2 regions of the Streptomyces sp. 142MFCol3.1 genome follow, and region 2 is predicted to be linked to the other one. Evidence: riboswitches for the same ligand, from Rfam matches in the RefSeq annotation. Region 2 holds a riboswitch; the other holds the start of a gene.
The links. Region 2 has a riboswitch for guanidine ahead of H305_RS0136290 (DMT family transporter). Riboswitches for the same ligand answer to the same signal wherever they lie in the genome.
Positions count from the first base shown of each region.

Region 1 (9,422 bases), on a different contig from region 2:
CGGCAGGTGTGCCGCTCCGCCCGGGCGGCCGCTGTTGCGATCACCAGGACGCAGGTATCGAATGAACGGTGGAACACACCTGGCCGCAACGGAACCGTCCGCCCGCCGGACGGGCTCTGGGAGACAGCATGGCCGCAAAGCCTCCCGTGCCCCCGTTCACCCGGGAGAGCGCGATCACCAAGGTGCGTCTCGCCGAGGACGCATGGAACACCCGGAACCCTGAACAGGTCTCGCTCGCCTACACGGTCGACAGCCGCTGGCGCAACCGTGCCGAGTTCGTCGACGGGCGTGCGGAGATCGTCGCCTTCCTCACCCGCAAATGGACCAGGGAGCAGGACTACCGGCTCATCAAGGAGCTGTGGGCGTTCACCGAGAACCGGATCGCGGTGCGGTTCGCCTACGAGTGCCACGACGACTCGGGCAACTGGTTCCGCTCCTACGGGAACGAGAACTGGGAGTTCGACGACGAAGGGCTGATGCGGGTCCGTCTGGCATGCATCAACGACCTCCCCATCACGCAGGAGGAGCGCAGGTACCACTGGCCGCTCGGGCGCCGCCCCGACGACCACCCGGGCCTGAGCGACCTGGGGTTCTAAGATCGCGCACCGCAGCCGTTCGGCCAGGACCACTGGCTCATGCCGGTAGGCCGTCCACGTCCTCCCGCGGGAGATGGGAGGGCTACCCCTCCGATCGAGACGGCTGCCCCTTCGAGACGCTCCACGAGCCCGACTGCCGCACGGTCTGGGTCACATCCTGGCTCACGGTCGGGGTCACATCCTGGTTCGCGACGGTCACCGACCGCGACGGGAACGAGTTCCCATCCGACCCGGGGACGACAGCCCGGGGGCGACGAGGAGGGACGAGGCCCGGGAGGCCCGGAGAGGCGCACCCGGGCACGCCACACCCCCGGGGGAAGAACCGCCCCGGGGGAATCGGCACCTGGGCCCACCGTGGAAAAGCCCGGCGCAGCACCGCCGCGCCGCGCCCGTCAGCACTGAGGCCGACGCCCGTGGTTTGCCGCGTGCTTGCGCCTGCCCTTCTTCTTACGGCGTCGCTTCGAGGACATGGGAACACCTCCTTCGCTTCGGCCGGGGATCAGAGGTCCGACGGCCCGCTCGCGCGGCCGGAACCTCATCAGCCTGCTCGTCAGACTTCCTCAGCCTGCTGGGCGCGGAGTTCCGCCCGGTCCATTTCCGTCCGTCGCTCCAGCTCGTCGTCGTCGGGGCGCAGCGGCAGGCCCCGCCCATGGCCCGTGTCCGGGTCGCCTTCGACTTGTTTGTTGGACTTGTGATGGTGAGCCACCGTCAGTCCCTCCCTCGCGGGCATCGCGACCTGTGTTGCCCGCTGCCGCCGCTCTGCCGGGGCCGCCTGTCATCCGGCCGGCGCCGCCCGTGGCGGCAGCTGCTGTCGCGGTTGAGGTGTCCATAGACCAAACTCCACTCAAACAACTGCGCGGACAACCCGCAACCGGAGACCTGCGGCCGAGCCCCAGGCCTCCGGCACACGTTCAGCGGGGACAGCCGGCGGCCTCGACGTGTGCGTGCGGTTACCCTGAGTCACGACGCACGGTGCCGCGCGCTCAAGTCCTCGACCTGGTGGCGTCGAGGTGGCGCCGTGTCTCCTCCTCGGGAACTCGACGGGTGTGGCGCGACCGAGGTCGACGTGCCCGCGCACCTTCCGGCCGAGGTCCGTGACGAGCCGACGGCGGCCGTCAGCGCTCCTGAAGTGCCGCCAGGATATGGACCGTCGACGAGGTCTCCAGGTACAGACGCCGGTAGAGGTCGTACAACTCGTCGTATCGTCCGGTGTTCCGCGCATCGGGCGTCACCACCTCGCGCACCGGGTTCCATTCCTCGACGGTGACGTCCGCGACGAGCTGTGCGGCCAGCAGCGCGCCGCCGTAGCCGGCGCCGATGGTCGTGGTCCGCACCTCCTGCGGACGGCGGGTGATGTCGGAGACGATCTGCGTCCACAGGGAGCCCTGGGTGCCGCCCCCGACCGCGACCACGCGTCGGATGTCCCCGCCGGCCGCCTCGATGACCTCGATGTTGTGGCGGACACCGAACCCGGTGGCCTCCAGAGCGGCCCGGTAGAGGTCGCCGCGGGTGTGGGACAGGGTGAGTCCGGCGATCACTCCGCGGGCGTCCGGGTCCATGACCGGGGTGCGCTCGCCGGAGAAGTACGGGAGCATCAGCAGGCCGTTGGCGCCGGGGCCCGACTCGGCGGCCAGACGGGTGAGTTCGGTGTGGTCGGTGCCGGTGAACAGGTCGCGCAGCCAGTTGGTGACGGCGCCGGACGTGGCCATGCCGCCGGCCAGGTTGCGGGTGCCCCGGATCGCGCCGACCGTGCCCCACAGGGACGGGCTGGTGAGGGGCTCGGGCACCGTGTGGATGAGGAACATCGTGGTGCCGTACATCAGCATCAGGTCGCCGTTGTTCTGCGCGCCCACGCTCAGCGCCTCGGCCCAGGCGTCGATGGTTCCGGTGGTGACCGGGATGCCGGCGGGCAGACCGGACTCCCGGGCGGCCCGGGCGGTGAGCGTGCCGGCCGCCTCGCCGGACCAGCGCAGCGGCGGCAGCTCGATGCCCGGTGCCACTTCGGCGGCCCAGGGGGCGTACCACTCACAGGCGAGGGTGTCGTAGAGCGGGGTGCACTGGCTCGCCGAGTGGTGGTCGAGGACGTAGTTCCCCGTGAGGTTCCTGACCAGCCAGGAACTCGGCATGTACAGGCGTCGGGCCCGGGTGTAGAGCTCGGGCTCCTCGTCGGCGATCCAGGCGATCTTCGGCCCCGCCGCCTGGGTGGAGAGGGCGGATCCGCCGCGGCGGATGATCTCCTCCGCGCCGAGCCGTTCTTCGATGCGCCGGATCTGGCGGACGGAGCGCGTGTCCACTCCGTAGAGGACGGCGGGGCGCAGCGGGGCGTCGTGCTCGTCGGTCAGCAGGACGCAGGGCCCCATGCCGCTGACCCCGACGGCGACCACGCCGGTGTCTCCGGGTGCGTTCAGCTCCCGGGCGAGTTCGGTGAACTCGCGCCACCACACCGAGGCGTCCATCTCGAAGCGGCCGGGACCGGGCCTCGTGGGGGTGTGTTCCCGGACGGCGGAACGGATCAGTACACCGTCGAGGCCGACGAGGACGCCCTTGCTGCTCGACGTGCCGATGTCCACACCGATCACCGCGTTGCGAGGCATGACCGGACTCTCAGGCGCCGCGGCAGATGACGAAGGCGGGGAACGGGTGCCGGCCGGGCCGGTCGCCGACCTCGTCGATCGCCGCCCTGATGTCGCGCAGCCGGCCCGGGGCCATCTCCAACGGCGGCTCGTCGGGCTGGTAGGTGGTCCGGATCGGGTAGTCCACGCCGGGCTCTCGCGTCATCTCGATGTGGCACCCGAGCACGTGGGTCACCGGACGGCTGTCCGCGAAGTCGATCAGGCGGTCGACGGTCCGCGTGAAGGCCGGCCAGTCCGCCACGTACAGCCGGCCGGGGTAGACCGTGTCGCCGGTGAGCAGGAATCCCGTCCAGGGGTCGTAGTAGGTGACCGCCGCCTCGTGGTGTCCCGGCGTGGAGAAGCACTCCAGCACGCGGTCCCCGAGGTCGATCCGTGCCACCCGGTCGGGATCCTCGCGGAACCCGAAGTAGTCCCATGCGGTGTCGAGTCGGGCTCCCACGACCTGGGTGTCCGGGCGGCCCGTGAACTGCGCGTCTGCGGCGATGTGGTCGCCGTGCGGATGGGTGTGGAGCACGAGCAGCCCGTACCCGTCGTACGGATGCCGGCGGAGCCGGTCGGCGATCAGACCGTCGACGACGCGGCGCAGCGGGAAGTACTCCGCGGACGCGGTGGCCCCGGTGTCCAGCAGCACCGCCCGCTCGCGTCCGAAGAGCAGGAACATGAACGGCGCCTCATAGTTGATCGCCATGTTCTGCCGGAGGATGAAGGTGTCCTCGTCGTACGCATGAACCTGGATGTCGGCATCCGTGTTGTGCTTCGCCGACGGTGATCCGTGGTCCCACTCGACGTCCAGCGGGCGGGACCCGTGCACCGCGGGCGCCGGGCCGAGCGAGCGCTTGTCCGCGTCCACGAAGCCTCCCCTTGTGCGTCGTCTTTGCGGAGCGGGTACGGCGCACTCCTCGTCCGGGGCAGGCACCGGCGCGCCGCCGCCCGGAAACTAACACGGTCCGCCAAGTCCCGCACGCACGCGGTGACCGGCGTCGGCGCGATTTCGTACGAGGGCGACGATCGCCACGGGCGCGCGGCATCGGTGGCCGGCCCAGTCGCGGTCAGTCGCGAGCGCGGCCGGCCACGCCCCCGTCACGTACGTACGGCCGACGACCGTCACGCACGCACGGCCGGCCATCGTCACGCATTTACGCCCGCGCGTTCGTCTCCCCGTCCTCCTCCTGCGGCACGGCGTATCCGGGGACGGAGGGCCATCGCACGGTCAGCACCACCGACTCCTCCTCGGCGACCCAGGAATGGTCCACTCCCCGGCCCCAGACGACGTAGTCGCCCTGCTCCGCCAGCACGACACTGCGACCGGGCAGCTCGACGCGGAAGCGGCCGCTGACGAGGACCTGGAGAGCTGTGCGTGTCTCTCCCCGCACCCACTGCTCGCGCCGCTCACCGCGTCGGTGGACGCCCCACTTGATCTCCACGGCCTCGCTCCGGCGGGGATCGCCGGGCTCCTTGAAATGCCCGAGCAGCCAGCCCCGGTCCAGTGCCGCGTCCTTGCCGGCGTTGCCCACGTACACGCTGTCGTCCATGCGCCCGAAGCTAACACCCGCTCCGCGGCCCACAGCGCGCTCGGCGCAGGGCGACGGCACCGGACTCGGTGACCGGGCCGGACGGAAACGGCGTCACGCGTCGCCGGTGCCTGGCCCCGTCGGCGTGGACGGACGTCCGGCGCTGCTCTCGCGGACCACCAGCCGGTGACCGGCCGTCAGCGTGGTCGGGAGGTTGACCGGTTCGTCCGACATCCGGTCGAGCAGTGCCGCCACGGCCATGCGGGCGATCTCACGCTTGTCCGGTGAGACGGTGGTGAGTGAGGGCACGGCGTAGCGGGACTCCTCCAGGTCGTCGAAGCCGACGACCGCCATGTCGTGCGGGACTTCGACGTGCCGCTCGTGGGCCACGCGCAGTGCGCCCGACGCGAGGAGGTCGGAGAAGCAGAAGACCGCGTCCGGACGGTGGTCCAGGTCGAGCAGGCGGCTCATCGCCTCGGCCCCCTCGGCCCGCCCGAAACTGCGCACCGGGGGCGCGAGGCGGGGGTCGTAGGGGACGCCGGCGGCATGGAGGGCGGTGAAGTAGCCGTGCATGCGCTGGGCGGAGGTGGCGAACGGCGGGTCGGTCTGATGTCCGATCACGGCGATCCGCCGACGGCCGAGTGCCAGCAGGTGCTCGGTGGCCTCGCGCGCCGCCGCGGCATTGTCGATCAGTACGTGATCGGCGGCGATGTCGTACGAGCGCTCGCCCAGCAGGACGAGCGGCACCGTCTGTTCGAGAGCCGCCAGCCGTGCCTGGTCGAGCCGGAGGGGGCTGAGCAGGACGCCGTCGATCAACGAGTCGGTGAGTCCGCTGGCGATGCGCAGTTCTTCGTCGGGGTCGCCGCCGGTGTCCTCGATGAGCACCGTGTAGCCGTGTTCCTTGGCCGCCACGACCACTTCGGCGGCGAGTTCCGCGAAGTAGGGGGCGACGAGTTCGGGGAAGGCCAGCGCGATGATGCCGCTGCGGCCGGTACGCAGGTGGCGGGCGGAGGCGTGCGGACGGTAGTCCAGTTCCGCGATCGCCCGCTCGACGCGCAGCCGGGTCGGTTCGGCGACCTTCGCGGCGCCCCGCACCACGTTCGACACCGTCTTGATGGACACACCCGCGCGCGCGGCGACGTCCTTCATGCGTGCTCCGGCCACGTCCCCGCCCTTTGTGCCGCTCTGCATGGTTCCGGTGTCACCCTACCCCCTGATTCCAACGTTGGAACAGAGGCACCCGACGGAGCTCCCCGGACACCCGCCCAGCCGCCGCCACCGATTCACCAGTGTCGACGCAACCTATTGACGACCGCAGCTGAACTAAGTACAACGTTGGAAACTTCTCGGGCTGATCCACTCCGAGCCGCTTCAAATCAACGATTACAACGTAGAACCACCTGCCCCCCGGGCCAGCCGTTGTGGAAGGACGCACACTCATGCCGGAGCGAACAGGGCACGTCCCAACCTCGGCGCCGTCACGCCGTCTCCTGCTGCGGGCGGCGCTCGCGCTGGGGACGACCGTCGCCGGCACCACCCTGACCGGCTGCGGCAACACGCTCGCACAGGGATTCACCGGCGGCGCGCCCGCGTCGGCCCGGCTGAACTTCTGGAACCCGTTCACCGGTGGCGACGGAGCACGCATGGTCGCCATGGAGAAGGCCTACGGTGCCGAGCACCCCGGCACGACCCTGAAGTCCTCCACCTTCGTGTGGGGCAACCCCTACTACACCAAGCTCACGCTGGCCACGCTCGGCGACCGCCCACCCCAGGTCGCCGTCGCCCACCTGTCCAAGGTGCCGACACTCGCCGAGGCCGGCCTCCTCACCGAGCTCGCCCCCGCGGCGCTGGCCCGGCACGGCATGACGGCCGACCGGTTCGACGCCAAGCCCTGGGCCAATGCGCATCTCGACGGCTCGCTCTACGCGGTGCCGCTCGACACGCATCCCTTCGTCCTGTACTTCCGCACGGACATCGCGAAGAAGGCGGGACTGCTGGACGGCAGCGGGCAGTTGACCGCCATCGACGGTCCCGACCAGTTCATCGACGCGATGAAGGCGGCCAAGGAGGTCACCAAGAACTGGGGCGGCTCGGTGGCTGCCATCAAGGACGCCTCCACCCAGTACCGGCTCTTCCTCTCCCTGTACCACCAGCTGACCAGCTCTCCTCTGGTCACCGACCAGGGCAGGCGCGTCAGCATCGACACCGGCGCGGCCGAGGAGGCCCTCGCCTACATCCGGCGCATGACCGTCGAGGAGAAGGTCCTGCCCACCGGCGTCGACGGCCCGGGCGCCATCACGCTGCTGACCACCGGCAAGGCCGGATTCCTCATGGACGGCGTGTGGCAGGTGGTGGCCGTGCAGGACGCGAAGGTCGCCTTCGACATGCGGCCCTTCCCCCGCATCTTCACCGAGCGCCCGTACGCGTGCTTCGCCGATTCACATGCCCTGGTGCTGCCCAAGGCACCGTCCGCGAAGGCGCAGCGCCTCGACACCTCACTGGAGTTCGTGCGCGCGATGCTCGGGTCGAGTCAGCTCTGGGCGGAGGGCGGCCACGTGCCGGCCTGGCTGCCCACGCAGCGCTCGGCCGCCTACAAGAAGCTGGTCCCGCAGTCGCACTACGCCGCTGCCGCCGACGGAGCCGTCTACGACCCGGTCGCCTGGTACGGCGGAGCGGGCAGCACCCTGCAGATCGTGGTGGGCGACGCCGTCACCTCCGTGTTCACCGGCGCCAAGAGCCCCCGGGCGGCAGCCGCCGCGATGCGTTCGCGGCTGCGCAAGCAGGCGGACACGGCGTCCCCCGTCTGAGCGGCACCGCACGGCACCGCTCCCCGACACCCCTGGACTTCGCAAGAAAGGTCTGCCCGTGGCTGCCACCGCACCGTCGGCTTCCGCCGCCTCTCCACCGACACGAACGACCCACTGGGCCGGTCCCGCCCTGATGGCCCCCTTCGCAATCCTCTACGCCCTCTTCCTCGTCGGCCCGCTCCTCTACATGCTCGTGGCGAGCTTCTTCGACACCTCCCTGCTCAAGGGCGGTCTGGGACACTGGGTCGGGTTCGCCAACTACGGTGACGCGCTGAGCGATCCGGAGTTCTGGCGCACGCTCAAGCACATCCTCTGGTTCACCGTGCTGACCACGGTTCCCCTGGTGCTGCTCAGTCTCGTCCTCGCGGTCCTCGTCGACCGGTTCGTGCGCGGCCGGTGGTTCCTGCGGTTCGCGTTCTTCGCGCCCTTCCTGATCCCGTCCGCCGTGGTGTCCCTGCTCTTCATGTACATCTACGCGGACCAGGTCGGGCTCGCCCAGGACGCGATCAAGGCCGTCGGTGTGGACACTCCCCCGTCCTGGCTCGGCGACCCGGACTGGACCATGGTGTCCATCGCCGCCGCGACGGTCTGGTGGACGATCGGCTTCAACTTCGTGCTGTACCTCGCCGGCCTCCAGGACATCCCGCGCGAGGTGCACGAGGCCTCGGCCATCGACGGTGCCGGACCGTGGCAGCGCATCCGGCACATCGTCGTGCCGCTGCTGGGCCGCACCACGGTGCTGGTGACGGTGCTTCAGGTCATCGCCTCGCTGAAGGTGTTCGACCAGATCTACATGATGACCGGCGGCGGGCCCGACGGTGCCACGAAACCGACGCTGGAACTCATCTACGACACCGGTTTCACCGAAGGGCGGGTCGGCTACGCCTCCACGCTGTCCATGCTCCTCTTCGTGGTGATCCTGATCGTCTCCGCGGTCTGGTTCGCCCTCGTCCGCCGCGCCGAGAGGTACCAGTGACTTGGCTTCGTCCCCATGCCTGAAGGTGGGGATTCCAGCGGTTGCCCGCCGGGGTTCCTGCTTCGTCGACGACCGCCCCGTCCGGGAGGACTCCCCTTGAGGTCTCACACCGTCTCCGCAGGCAGACACCGCCGGCCCGGCGGCCGATATGGTGCTCGCCGCGTTCACACCACGGTCTTGCACGGCCCCGCAGTCGCAACGTTCCCGACGGCGGTCGGCGATCCGAGCATGGACCTTGGCGGCCTTCCGGCTGGCCTTCTCCCGGTTGTTCGGGCCCTTGGCCTTGCGGGACAGCTCCCGCTGCGCCTTCACGAGCCCGGCCCGGTCACGGTGCTCATGCCGCGGGTTGGTGATCTTCTCCCCCGTGGACAGAGTACGCTGCTCGCCGAACCAGGCGCGTGTGCGTTCCTCCAACGCCCGGTCGCAGACAAGGCGGACACAGCCGAACGTACGCGACGACTCCGCCGCCTGCCCGTCCGCCGGATGGAAGCGGTACCTGAAGGCCCGCTTCACCAGCCGCGCCATGCCCCACATTCTGTCAGCTCCCGTGCGAGCCACGGGTGCCGGCCAGTGGTCGGCACCCGCCGCATCGCCAGGACGGCGATCCAGATCTCCCTGCCCTGCTCCGCAGGAGTCCCTCTCCTCCCCGGCCCGAACCCCGGGGCATCCACGGAGGCATCCCGATGACCGCGATACTCACCGAGCAGCCCACGGCGACACAACGGCCCGCCACATCCGCCGTCACCGGCCGTACCCGTGACTCCGAGAAGCTCTTCAACCGCATCGCACTGGGTGTGGTGATCGCCCTGGCCGTGCTGTGGCTCGTCCCGCTGCTCTGGGCGCTGGCCACCTCCGTCCGGCCCGCCCAGGAGGTCATCACCGACCCGACGGGCTGGTTC
Region 1 is NZ_AUKV01000010.1:102,911-112,332, forward strand. It holds gene H305_RS0116275 (DUF1348 family protein) at 129-596, shown strand; gene H305_RS46140 (hypothetical protein) at 1,147-1,302, opposite strand; gene H305_RS0116285 (FGGY-family carbohydrate kinase) at 1,712-3,190, opposite strand; gene H305_RS0116290 (MBL fold metallo-hydrolase) at 3,201-4,079, opposite strand; guanidine-III (ykkC-III) riboswitch at 4,092-4,159, opposite strand; gene H305_RS0116295 (hypothetical protein) at 4,366-4,761, opposite strand; gene H305_RS46145 (LacI family DNA-binding transcriptional regulator) at 4,855-5,931, opposite strand; gene H305_RS0116305 (extracellular solute-binding protein) at 6,180-7,547, shown strand; gene H305_RS0116310 (carbohydrate ABC transporter permease) at 7,681-8,523, shown strand; partial or broken gene H305_RS50685 (transposase) at 8,551-9,048, opposite strand; gene H305_RS0116315 (carbohydrate ABC transporter permease) at 9,207-9,422, shown strand, end outside.
Region 1: another riboswitch for guanidine. It lies ahead of H305_RS0116290 (MBL fold metallo-hydrolase); the one in region 2 lies ahead of H305_RS0136290 (DMT family transporter).

Region 2 (9,422 bases):
TTGCAGACGTGACGAAGGGCCCCCGGACCACACGGTCCGAAGGCCCCTGAGGGGTACGGGACAGACCTTACTTATGGCTTGGTCGTGTCCACCACCTCGTCTTCCGGTTCCCGCCCCGGAGTCCTGAGGTCGAACCTCGTGATGGCGAAGCGGAAGATCACGTAATACACGACCGCGAAGCACAGCCCGATCGGGATGATCAGCCACGGCTTGGTCGCCAGATTCCAGTTGATGACGTAGTCGATCAGGCCCGCCGAGAAACTGAACCCGTCGTGCACCCCGAGCCCCCACGTCACCGCCATCGACACGCCCGTCAGCACCGCGTGGATCACATAGAGCGCCGGCGCGATGAACAAGAAGGAGTACTCGACAGGCTCCGTGATGCCCGTGACGAACGACGTCAGCCCCACGGACAGCATCAGGCCGCCGATCTCCTTGCGGCGATGCGGCTTCGCGCAGTGCGCCATGGCCAGCGCCGCGGCCGGCAGCGCGAACATCATGATCGGGAAGAACCCCGAGGTGAACTGGCCCGCGTCCGGGTCGCCCGCCAGGAACATGTTGATGTCGCCGTGCACCACCTGCCCGTCCGGCGTCGTGTACGTGCCGAACTGGAACCAGATGGGCACGTTCAGGAACTGGTGCAGACCGATGACGAGCAGCGCCCGGTTGGCCACGCCGAACACACCCGCGCCCCACGCGCCCAGACTCACCAGCCAGTCGCTGAAGTTCTCCAGACCGTCGCCGATCGGCGGCCAGACCCACAGACACAGCGCCGCGAACACGATGGCCACGAACGACATGATGATCGGCACCAGCCTGCGCCCGTTGAAGAAGCCCAGCCAGTCCACCAGCTTGGTGCGGTGATACCGCTGCCAGAAGTACGCGGTCATCAGGCCCATGATGATCCCGCCGAAGACACCGGGATTCTGGTACGTGAACGCCGTCACGGAGAAGTCCGGCGCCTGACAGCCGACGTCCTGGACGACCTTCGCCTGCCGAGCGCACTTCTCCGGGAACTGGTGCAGCACGCCCAGATACACGAGGAACCCCGCGACCGCGGCGAGCGCGGTGGAACCGTCCGCCTTCTTCGCCATGCCGATGGCCACCCCGACGCAGAACAGCAGCGGCAGCCCCAGCTCACCGTCCAGCAGGGCCCCGCCCGCACCCTTCATCACCTTCGAGACGCTGTCCCAGCCGAGCCCGTCCGCCCCGAACACGTCCGGCTGGCCCAGCCGGTTCAGGATGCCCGCCGCCGGCAGCACCGCGATGGGGAGCTGAAGGCTGCGCCCCATCTTCTGCATCCCCTGGAACAAGCCGTTCCAGCGGTCGCGCGCGGTGGGAGCGGTGCTGTCGGCGGTCATGGGCGTCCTCCGGGCGGGCCGGGTTTGGCGCCCGACCGTCCACTGGTGTAGACCAGTTGATGACCGGTCGCTCTGTCGTGACCGCCATCATTCGGCACGAACAACACGACCGCTCGCAAAGATGGGCCAACTGTGGGTTACTGCGACAAAGCGGTTCGGATCAGGGAGTAGGACATGGCCAGCAAGGCTGAGAAGATCGTCGCCGGACTCGGCGGCATCGACAACATCGAAGAGGTCGAAGGCTGCATCACCCGCCTGCGCACCGAGGTCAACGACCCCTCGCTGGTCGACGAAACCGCCCTGAAGGCCGCCGGCGCCCACGGCGTCGTCAAGATGGGCACCGCGATCCAGGTCGTCATCGGCACCGACGCCGACCCCATCGCCGGAGAGATCGAAGACATGATGTGAGCCACCCCGCTCACCCCCGAGGGGCTGCGTCCATCACCGGACGCAGCCCCTCACCCGTATACGACTAGGCTCGTCGCCATGTCTCGAATCGACGGCCGCACCCCCGAACAGCTGCGCCCCATCACCATCCAGCGCGGCTGGAGCAAGCACGCAGAAGGCTCCGTGCTCGTCTCCTTCGGCGACACCAAGGTCTTCTGCACCGCCTCCGTCACCGAAGGCGTCCCGCGCTGGCGCAAAGGCAGCGGCGAAGGCTGGGTCACCGCCGAATACTCCATGCTCCCGCGCGCCACCAACACCCGCGGCGACCGGGAATCCGTACGCGGCAAGATCGGCGGCCGCACCCACGAGATCAGCCGCCTCATCGGCCGCTCCCTGCGCGCCGTCATCGACTACAAAGCCCTCGGCGAGAACACCATCGTCCTCGACTGCGACGTCCTCCAGGCCGACGGCGGCACCCGCACCGCCGCCATCACCGGCGCCTACGTCGCCCTCGCCGACGCCGTCACCTGGGCCCAGGGCAAGAAACTCGTCAAGGCCGGCCGCAAACCCCTCACCGGCACCGTCAGCGCCGTCTCCGTCGGCATCGTCGACGGCATCCCCCTCCTCGACCTCTGCTACGAAGAGGACGTCAAGGCCGACACCGACATGAACGTCGTCTGCACCGGCGACGGCCGCTTCGTCGAAGTCCAGGGCACCGCCGAGGCCGAACCCTTCGACCGCAAGGAACTCAACGCCCTCCTCGACCTCGCCGTCGCCGGCTGCGACGAACTCGCCGCCATCCAGCGCGCCGCCCTCGAAACGACCCTCGAGGCAACCGGACGATAACCCTTCGCGTTCTAAGAGGTACGGGCGTACGGTCCAGCCGAGCGCCCACCGACCGCACCGCGGGCCGAGCCGACCCACCACCGGCCGGACCGGCCCGCGACGGCCGGGGACCACATCACGCCCACGGGGAGGGACCGTTCCATGGCCGCGCGCCATCGCCGCCGCACCGCCACCATCGCCGTCGTCGCCGCACTCGTCGCCCTGCCGACGACCATGGGATGCGACGCGGTCGACAAGGCCCTGGACTGCGTCCAGACCGCCGACTCCATAGCCGACAGCGTCACCGACCTCCAACAGGCCGTCGAGAACGCGGCGAACGACCCCACGCAGACCGACGCATCCCTCGACTCCATCGAGAACAACCTCGACAAGATCGGCGACAAGACCGACAACGCTGACATCAACAAAGCCGTCGACGACCTCGACAAAGCCGTCGGAAACGTCCGCACCGCCATCAAGAACGGCGACAACACCCCCGACGTCAGCCCCGTCACCGACGCCGCCGGCGAACTCACCAAGGTCTGCACGCCGTAACACCCGCCCGCCCCTCGCGCCGGGCCGCCCGCCACACCCGCACCGCACACCGCCGGCCGGCCCGACGCGAAGAGGACCACGCGCTCCGGGCCGCCCACCGGCACCGGAGATACTGACACCCATGACCCGCCTGATCCTCGCCACCCGCAACGCCGGAAAGATCACCGAACTCCGGACGATCCTCGCCGACGCCGGCCTGCCCCACGAACTCGTCGGCGCGGACGCCTACCCCGACATCCCCGACGTCAAGGAAACCGGCGTCACCTTCGCCGAGAACGCCCTGCTCAAGGCCCACGCCCTCGCCCAGGCCACCGGCCTGCCCGCCGTGGCCGACGACTCGGGCCTGTGCGTCGACGTCCTCAACGGCGCACCCGGCATCTTCTCCGCCCGCTGGGCGGGCCGCCACGGCGACGACCAGGCCAACCTCGACCTGCTGCTGGCCCAGCTCTCCGACATCGAGGCACCCCACCGCGGCGCCCACTTCGCCTGCGCGGCGGCCCTCGCCCTGCCCGACGGCACCGAACGTGTCGTCGAGGGACAACTCCGCGGCACCCTCCGCCACACCCCCGTGGGCACCAACGGCTTCGGCTACGACCCGATCCTCCAGCCGGACGGCGAGACCCGCACCTGCGCCGAACTCTCCCCCGCCGAGAAGAACGCCATCAGCCACCGCGGCAAGGCGTTCCGGGCATTGGTACCGGCGGTGGGGGAATTGCTGGGCTGAGCCCCAGGGATGCAGAAGGGGTGCCGTCCTTCGACGACACCCCTCTCGACGGTGGGCCCGGTGGGACTCGAACCCACGACACACCGGACCTAAACCGGCGCCCTCTGGCCAGCTGGGGTACGGGCCCCGTCGCGGCTACTTTACTGGGCTGCGCACGTCGGCCATGCGGCGAGGCTGGGAGTGGCTCCGCGTCTGACTGTGGCAGGACGGACACAGATACCGCAGATTCTCCCGGCGGTTGTCCAGTCGGTCGCCGTCGACGTGGTCGATCTCCAGGACGAAACGCCGGCCCTGCCAGGAGTCCCCGACACCGCACTCCGCGCAGCGGTGCGGTACACCGAGGTCGTCCAGGGCTCGTCTCAGGAGCGCGGTACCCGTCCGAGGTGATCCGGGCGGTCTGCGCCGCAGGATGTCGTCGGCCGTCCTGCGATGTGGTGACGTCGACCCCCGGCCGTGCGACTGCCCGGTGAAGTGCCCGATCTCGACACCGTGTTCCTTCAGGCTTCGTTTCACCCGGGCACGGGCCGCTGCATTGTCGGCGATGCCCAGCGCCCTCAGCAGCCCGGCCAGACTGCTCGACCGGGCAGCGGCGGTCATGAGCGGCTGCCGCGGCAGAAGTCCGGCACCGGCTCGGCGGCCACGAGTGAAGTGCGATGTGTCGATCCCGAAGTGGTCGAGTCGCTTCCTGACGTGGCTGTACGGACCTTCGTCGGGGGAAAGACCCAGGTACTCGAACATCTCCCGGATGCTGTGGGAGCGGGCCGCCGCCTGCTCCAGCAGCTCCCTCGGGTAGGCGCGCTTCTCGCGCGGGGGAAGCGGCTCGTCGACCATGTGGGAGGTGTCGATCCCATAGTGGTCGAGACGCCCGCGTATGTAGCCCAGCGTGCGACTGCCCAAAGGCGCGCCGAGGCGCCGCAGCAGGTCGACCGGACTGGTGGAGACGGCCGCGGTCCTCGCCAGCACATCCCGCGGATAGCGTGTCCGGCTCATGCGCGCCGCCGCTTGCGGCCGCGGTAAGTGTCCGTCACCGCATGGCAGTTCGGGCACAGCAGACGCAGATTCTCCGGCCGGTTGTCCCACCAGTGGCCGTTCACGTGGTCGACTTCGAGGGTGAGTGGGCGGTCGTTCCACACCGGACCCGTGCCGCACTGGGCGCAGCGCTCGTCCACTCCCAGGCGCAGCAGCTCGCGGCGGAGCCGCCGGCCCGGGATCCTGCCGGCCTCCGGCGGGCGCAAGGCGAGGGGGCTGCCGAGCGAGCCCCGGGGAGCACCCCGGCGAGCCGTGGTGAAGTGCGAGGTGTCCATCCCGAGCGCCGTGATCCGTCGGGCGACGTGCGCCTGATTGCCGCCGACCTGGCTGAGCCCGAGGTGGCGCACGACGTCCGTGACGCTGGCCGAGACATCGACCGCGGCGCGCAGTCGCTCTTCGGTGTGCCGCACCTGGTTCGTCGCGAGATGGCTGATGTCCACCCCGGCTTCGGCCATCTTCCGCCGCAGGTACCGACGGCTGCCCGGTGTGGGGCGGCCGCCGCACCACCGGACGGCGTCGTCGATGTGCCGTGTCTCGCGCGCTGCCTCCTCCAACAGCTCGCGGGTGTATCTGCTGCCCATGCCCCTCCCCTTCCGGACGCGTGTTCGCCGCCTCGTACGGAGTAACGAACCGACGCCCGTCCCGTCACGCGGGGAACGCGCAGCGGCTCGCGCCGACGGGTCGGGGCGAGCCGCTGCGGGTGGGGCGGTGGGTCAGATGCCGAGGTCCTTGATGATCTTCGCCACGTGGCCCGTCGCCTTCACGTTGTACAGGGCCCGCTCGACCTTGCCCTCCTCGTCGACGATCACGGTGGAGCGGATGACGCCGACGACCGTCTTGCCGTAGAGCTTCTTCTCGCCGAAGGCGCCGTAGGCCTCCAGGACGGTCTTGTCGGGGTCGCCGACCAGGGTGACCTTCAGGGACTCCTTCTCGCGGAACTTGGCGAGCTTCTCGGGCTTGTCGGGGGAGACGCCGATGACGTCGTACCCGGCGCCCGCCAGCAGGTCGAGGTTGTCCGTGAAGTCGCAGGCCTGCTTGGTGCAGCCGGGGGTCAGGGCGGCGGGGTAGAAGTACACGATGACCTTGCGGCCCTTGTGGGCGGAGAGGGAGACCTCGTTGCCGTCGGCGTCGGGCAGGCTGAAGTCGGGGGCGGTGTCGCCGGGCTGGAGTCGCTCGCTCATCGGTACCTCACGTGGCCGGGGGATGGTTTACGGACCTATGGGTGACGAGCGTAATGGGGGTGCCGAGGGGTGCGCGGCTCCCCGAGCTGACAGACTGTCGAGGGCAGAGAGTCAGAACACGACCACGGAGGCAGCGCGGTGTCGGATACGTCGAGAACGTCGGATACCAGGACTCCGGCGGAGATCGAGGCGGACATCAAGCGCCGCCGCGAAACCCTCGCCGAGACCCTCGACGAGATCGGCGTGCGCGTGCACCCGAAGACGATCGTGGGTGACGCGAAGGCCAAGGTCGCCTCGCACATCGACCACACGCTCGGCCGCGCCTACGTCGGCGTCAATCGCGTCGTCAGCGACGTCAAGGGCCAGCTGGTCACCGAGGAGGGCGCGCCCCGCCTGGAGCGCATCGTGCCGGTGGCCCTGGTCGTGGTCGGTGTCGTCGGGCTGCTCGCCGTGGGTTCCCGGCGCCGCAGGCGCTGATCCGCCGGTGTCCGGGGGCGGGGCGGGTGCGGCCCGCTCCGGGTGCCGACGGGTGGTTTCCGCGGGGCGAGGATCGACCCGCTCGCGTGCGGAAGCGGCCGGGGCAGGTAGGTTCGGGGCGTGAGCGCCAATCGGGATAAGCACAGCACCCATCACGACAAGTTGCCCATCCGCATGCTGCACGACCGTGTGCTGGTGCGGCAGGACGCCGCGGAGGGCGAGCGACGGTCCGGCGGAGGCATCCTGATCCCCGCGACGGCGGCGGTCGGCCGGCGTCTGGCCTGGGCCGAGGTCGTCGCCGTCGGGCAGAACGTCCGGACGGTCGAGCCGGGCGACCGCGTTCTGTACGACCCGGAGGACCGTGCCGAGGTCGAGGTGCGCGGGATCGCCTACGTGCTGATGCGCGAGCGGGATCTGCACGCCGTCGCCGCGGACCGCTTCGAGGGCTCCGAGGACTCGACCGGCTTGTACTTGTAGGCGTACGTCTGCCGAAGGGGCTGGTGGCCATGGTCACCAGCCCCTTTTGCCTGGGTTTTGCTACCGTGGAGGGACCCGACGAGACGCGCCGTACCGGGATCGCAAAGACGACGCACCCCCTGTCGTCCGATTCACGGAGGTGCCGTCATGGCCTGGGTTCTGCTCGTCGTCGCCGGTCTGCTGGAGGTGGGCTGGTCGATTGGCATGAAGTACTCCGACGGTTTCACCCGGCTGTGGCCGAGCCTGGCCACGGGTGCCGGGATCGTCGCGAGCATGGTTCTTCTGTCGTACGCCGCCAGGTCCCTGCCCATCGGTACCGCCTACGGCGTCTGGGTCGGGATCGGCGCCGCCGGGGCGGCGGTGCTCGGCATGGTGGTGCTCGGCGAGCCGGTGACCGCCGCCCGGATCTTCTTCGTGTGTCTGCTGCTGGTCGCCGTGGTGGGTCTCAAGGCGACCTCGGGCCATTGACGGGCCCGGCCGCTGACCGGCCCGGCCTGCTCGCCGACAGGCCCGGCCGCCGACGGGCCTGCTCACCGACCGGGCCGAGGGCCTAGGAGCGGCGGTGCGGAGCCCGGCCGAAGGGGTTGGTGCCGGCGATCGTCCCGGCCGTGCCGCCGTCGGTCGTGCCGCCGTCGGTCGTGCCGCCGTCCGTCGTCCCTCCGGTGCTGGTGCCGTCGGTGGTGCCCCCGTCGGTGGTCCCGCCGTCGGTGGTCCCGCCGTCGGTCGTGCCGCCGTCGGTGGTGCCGCCGTCCGTCTGGCCCTCGGTCTGGCCCTCCGTCTGGCCCTGGTCCTGGCCCTCCGTCTGTCCCTCGACCTGTCCTTGGCTCTGGCCCTGGTCCTGGCCCTGGATGTCCTGGCCGTCCGACGTGCCGTCGTCGTCCTGGCCGCCGATCGTGTCCGGCGTGCTGGGTTCGGTCGTCGGGGTCTGCGTCCGCTCGGCGCCGGGCTGGAGCTGGAGGTCGAAGTCCGACACCGGGGTGCCGCGGAGCGCGGTCCGGGTGAACTGCGCCCAGATCCGGGCCGGGTAGGCGCCGCCGTTGATGCGGGTCTCGCCGAGGGCGCCGTACAGCGGCTTGTGGGCGCCGGTGTCGGGGTCCTGGCCCATGACGGACACCACGGTGGCGAGGTCCGGGGTGTAACCCGCGAACCAGGCGGCCCGGTCCTCCTCGGCGGTGCCGGTCTTGCCGGCCGCGGGGCGGCCCGCGGCCTGTGCGGCCGTGCCGGTGCCGCCCTCGACGACGCTGCGCAGGACGGACGTGGTGGTGTCCGCCGCCTCGCGGCTCACCGCCTGGTGGGTGTCGCGGCTCGGCAGTTCGACGGCGTCCGCGCCGTCCTTGGTGATCTTCTCGACGAGCGAGTACGTGCCGTGCCTGCCGTGGTTGGCGAGGGTGGCGTAGGCCTCCGCCATGTCGAGGACGCTGGCGGTGGCCGGGCCGAGCGCGATGGAGGGGGAGGCGGTCAGGTCGGGGGTGTTCGAGGGGATGCCGAGGGACACGGCCGTCTTCTCGACCTCGTCCGGGCCGACGTCGACGGCCATCTGCGCGTACACCGAGTTCACGGACCGGTCGGTGGCGGTGCGCACGGTGATGTCGCCGTACGAGAAGCCGTCCTCGTTCTCGGGGGCGTAGGCGCCGCCGCTCCAGCCCCGTACGGGGCGCTTGTTGGTGCCGTCGTAGACGGTGTTCGGGTTGATCATGCGGCCGTCGCCGGTCGTCGAGTGGTTCTCGACGGCGGAGGTGAACACGAACGGCTTGAAGGTGGAGCCGACCTGGTAGTCGCGGCGGGTCGCGTTGTTCACGTACTGCTTGGTGTAGTCGATGCCGCCGTACATGGCGACGACCTTGCCGTTGGAGGGGTCGATGGCGACGCCGCCCGCGCGGACGTAGGTGTCGGTCTTGCGGTTCTTCTTGTCGAGCTTGTCCATCACCTGGTCGTCGACGGCCTTCACGAAGGCGTCCTGCTTGGGCTTCTGCAGTGTGGTGGTGATGCGGTAGCCGCCGGCGGCGAGGGTGTCCTCGTCGATGATCTTGTTGCTCGTGAGGTACTCCTTGACGGCCTGCACGAGATAGCCGCGCTGGCCGGACATGCCGGCCGAGCCCTTGGCCTGCTTGGGCGCGGGGAACTTCACGCCGGTCCGTTCCGCCGGGGTGAGCCACTTCTTGGCGACCATGCCGTCGAGGACGTAGTTCCAGCGGGCGAGGGCGGCGGGCTTGTTCTCGGGGTGCGCGGTCACGTCGTACTCGCTGGGCGCGTTGAGGAGGGCGGCGAGGTAGGCGCCCTGGCCGACCGTCAGTGCGTCGGCGTCGACGCCGTAGTAGGCCTGGGCGGCGGCCTGGATGCCGTACGCGTTGCGGCCGTAGTAGCTGGTGTTGAGGTAGCCCTCCAGGATGTCGTCCTTGCTCTTCT
Region 2 is NZ_AUKV01000034.1:77,824-87,245, forward strand. It holds gene H305_RS0136235 (PTS transporter subunit EIIC) at 72-1,361, opposite strand; gene H305_RS0136240 (glucose PTS transporter subunit EIIB) at 1,536-1,769, shown strand; gene rph (ribonuclease PH) at 1,848-2,594, shown strand; gene H305_RS0136250 (hypothetical protein) at 2,736-3,128, shown strand; gene rdgB (RdgB/HAM1 family non-canonical purine NTP pyrophosphatase) at 3,250-3,852, shown strand; tRNA gene H305_RS0136260 (tRNA-Leu) at 3,905-3,979, opposite strand; gene H305_RS0136265 (HNH endonuclease) at 3,988-4,842, opposite strand; gene H305_RS0136270 (HNH endonuclease signature motif containing protein) at 4,839-5,462, opposite strand; gene bcp (thioredoxin-dependent thiol peroxidase) at 5,595-6,062, opposite strand; gene H305_RS0136280 (DUF3618 domain-containing protein) at 6,201-6,539, shown strand; gene H305_RS0136285 (GroES family chaperonin) at 6,714-7,016, shown strand; guanidine-III (ykkC-III) riboswitch at 7,068-7,133, shown strand; gene H305_RS0136290 (DMT family transporter) at 7,164-7,484, shown strand; gene H305_RS0136295 (transglycosylase domain-containing protein) at 7,567-9,422, opposite strand, start outside.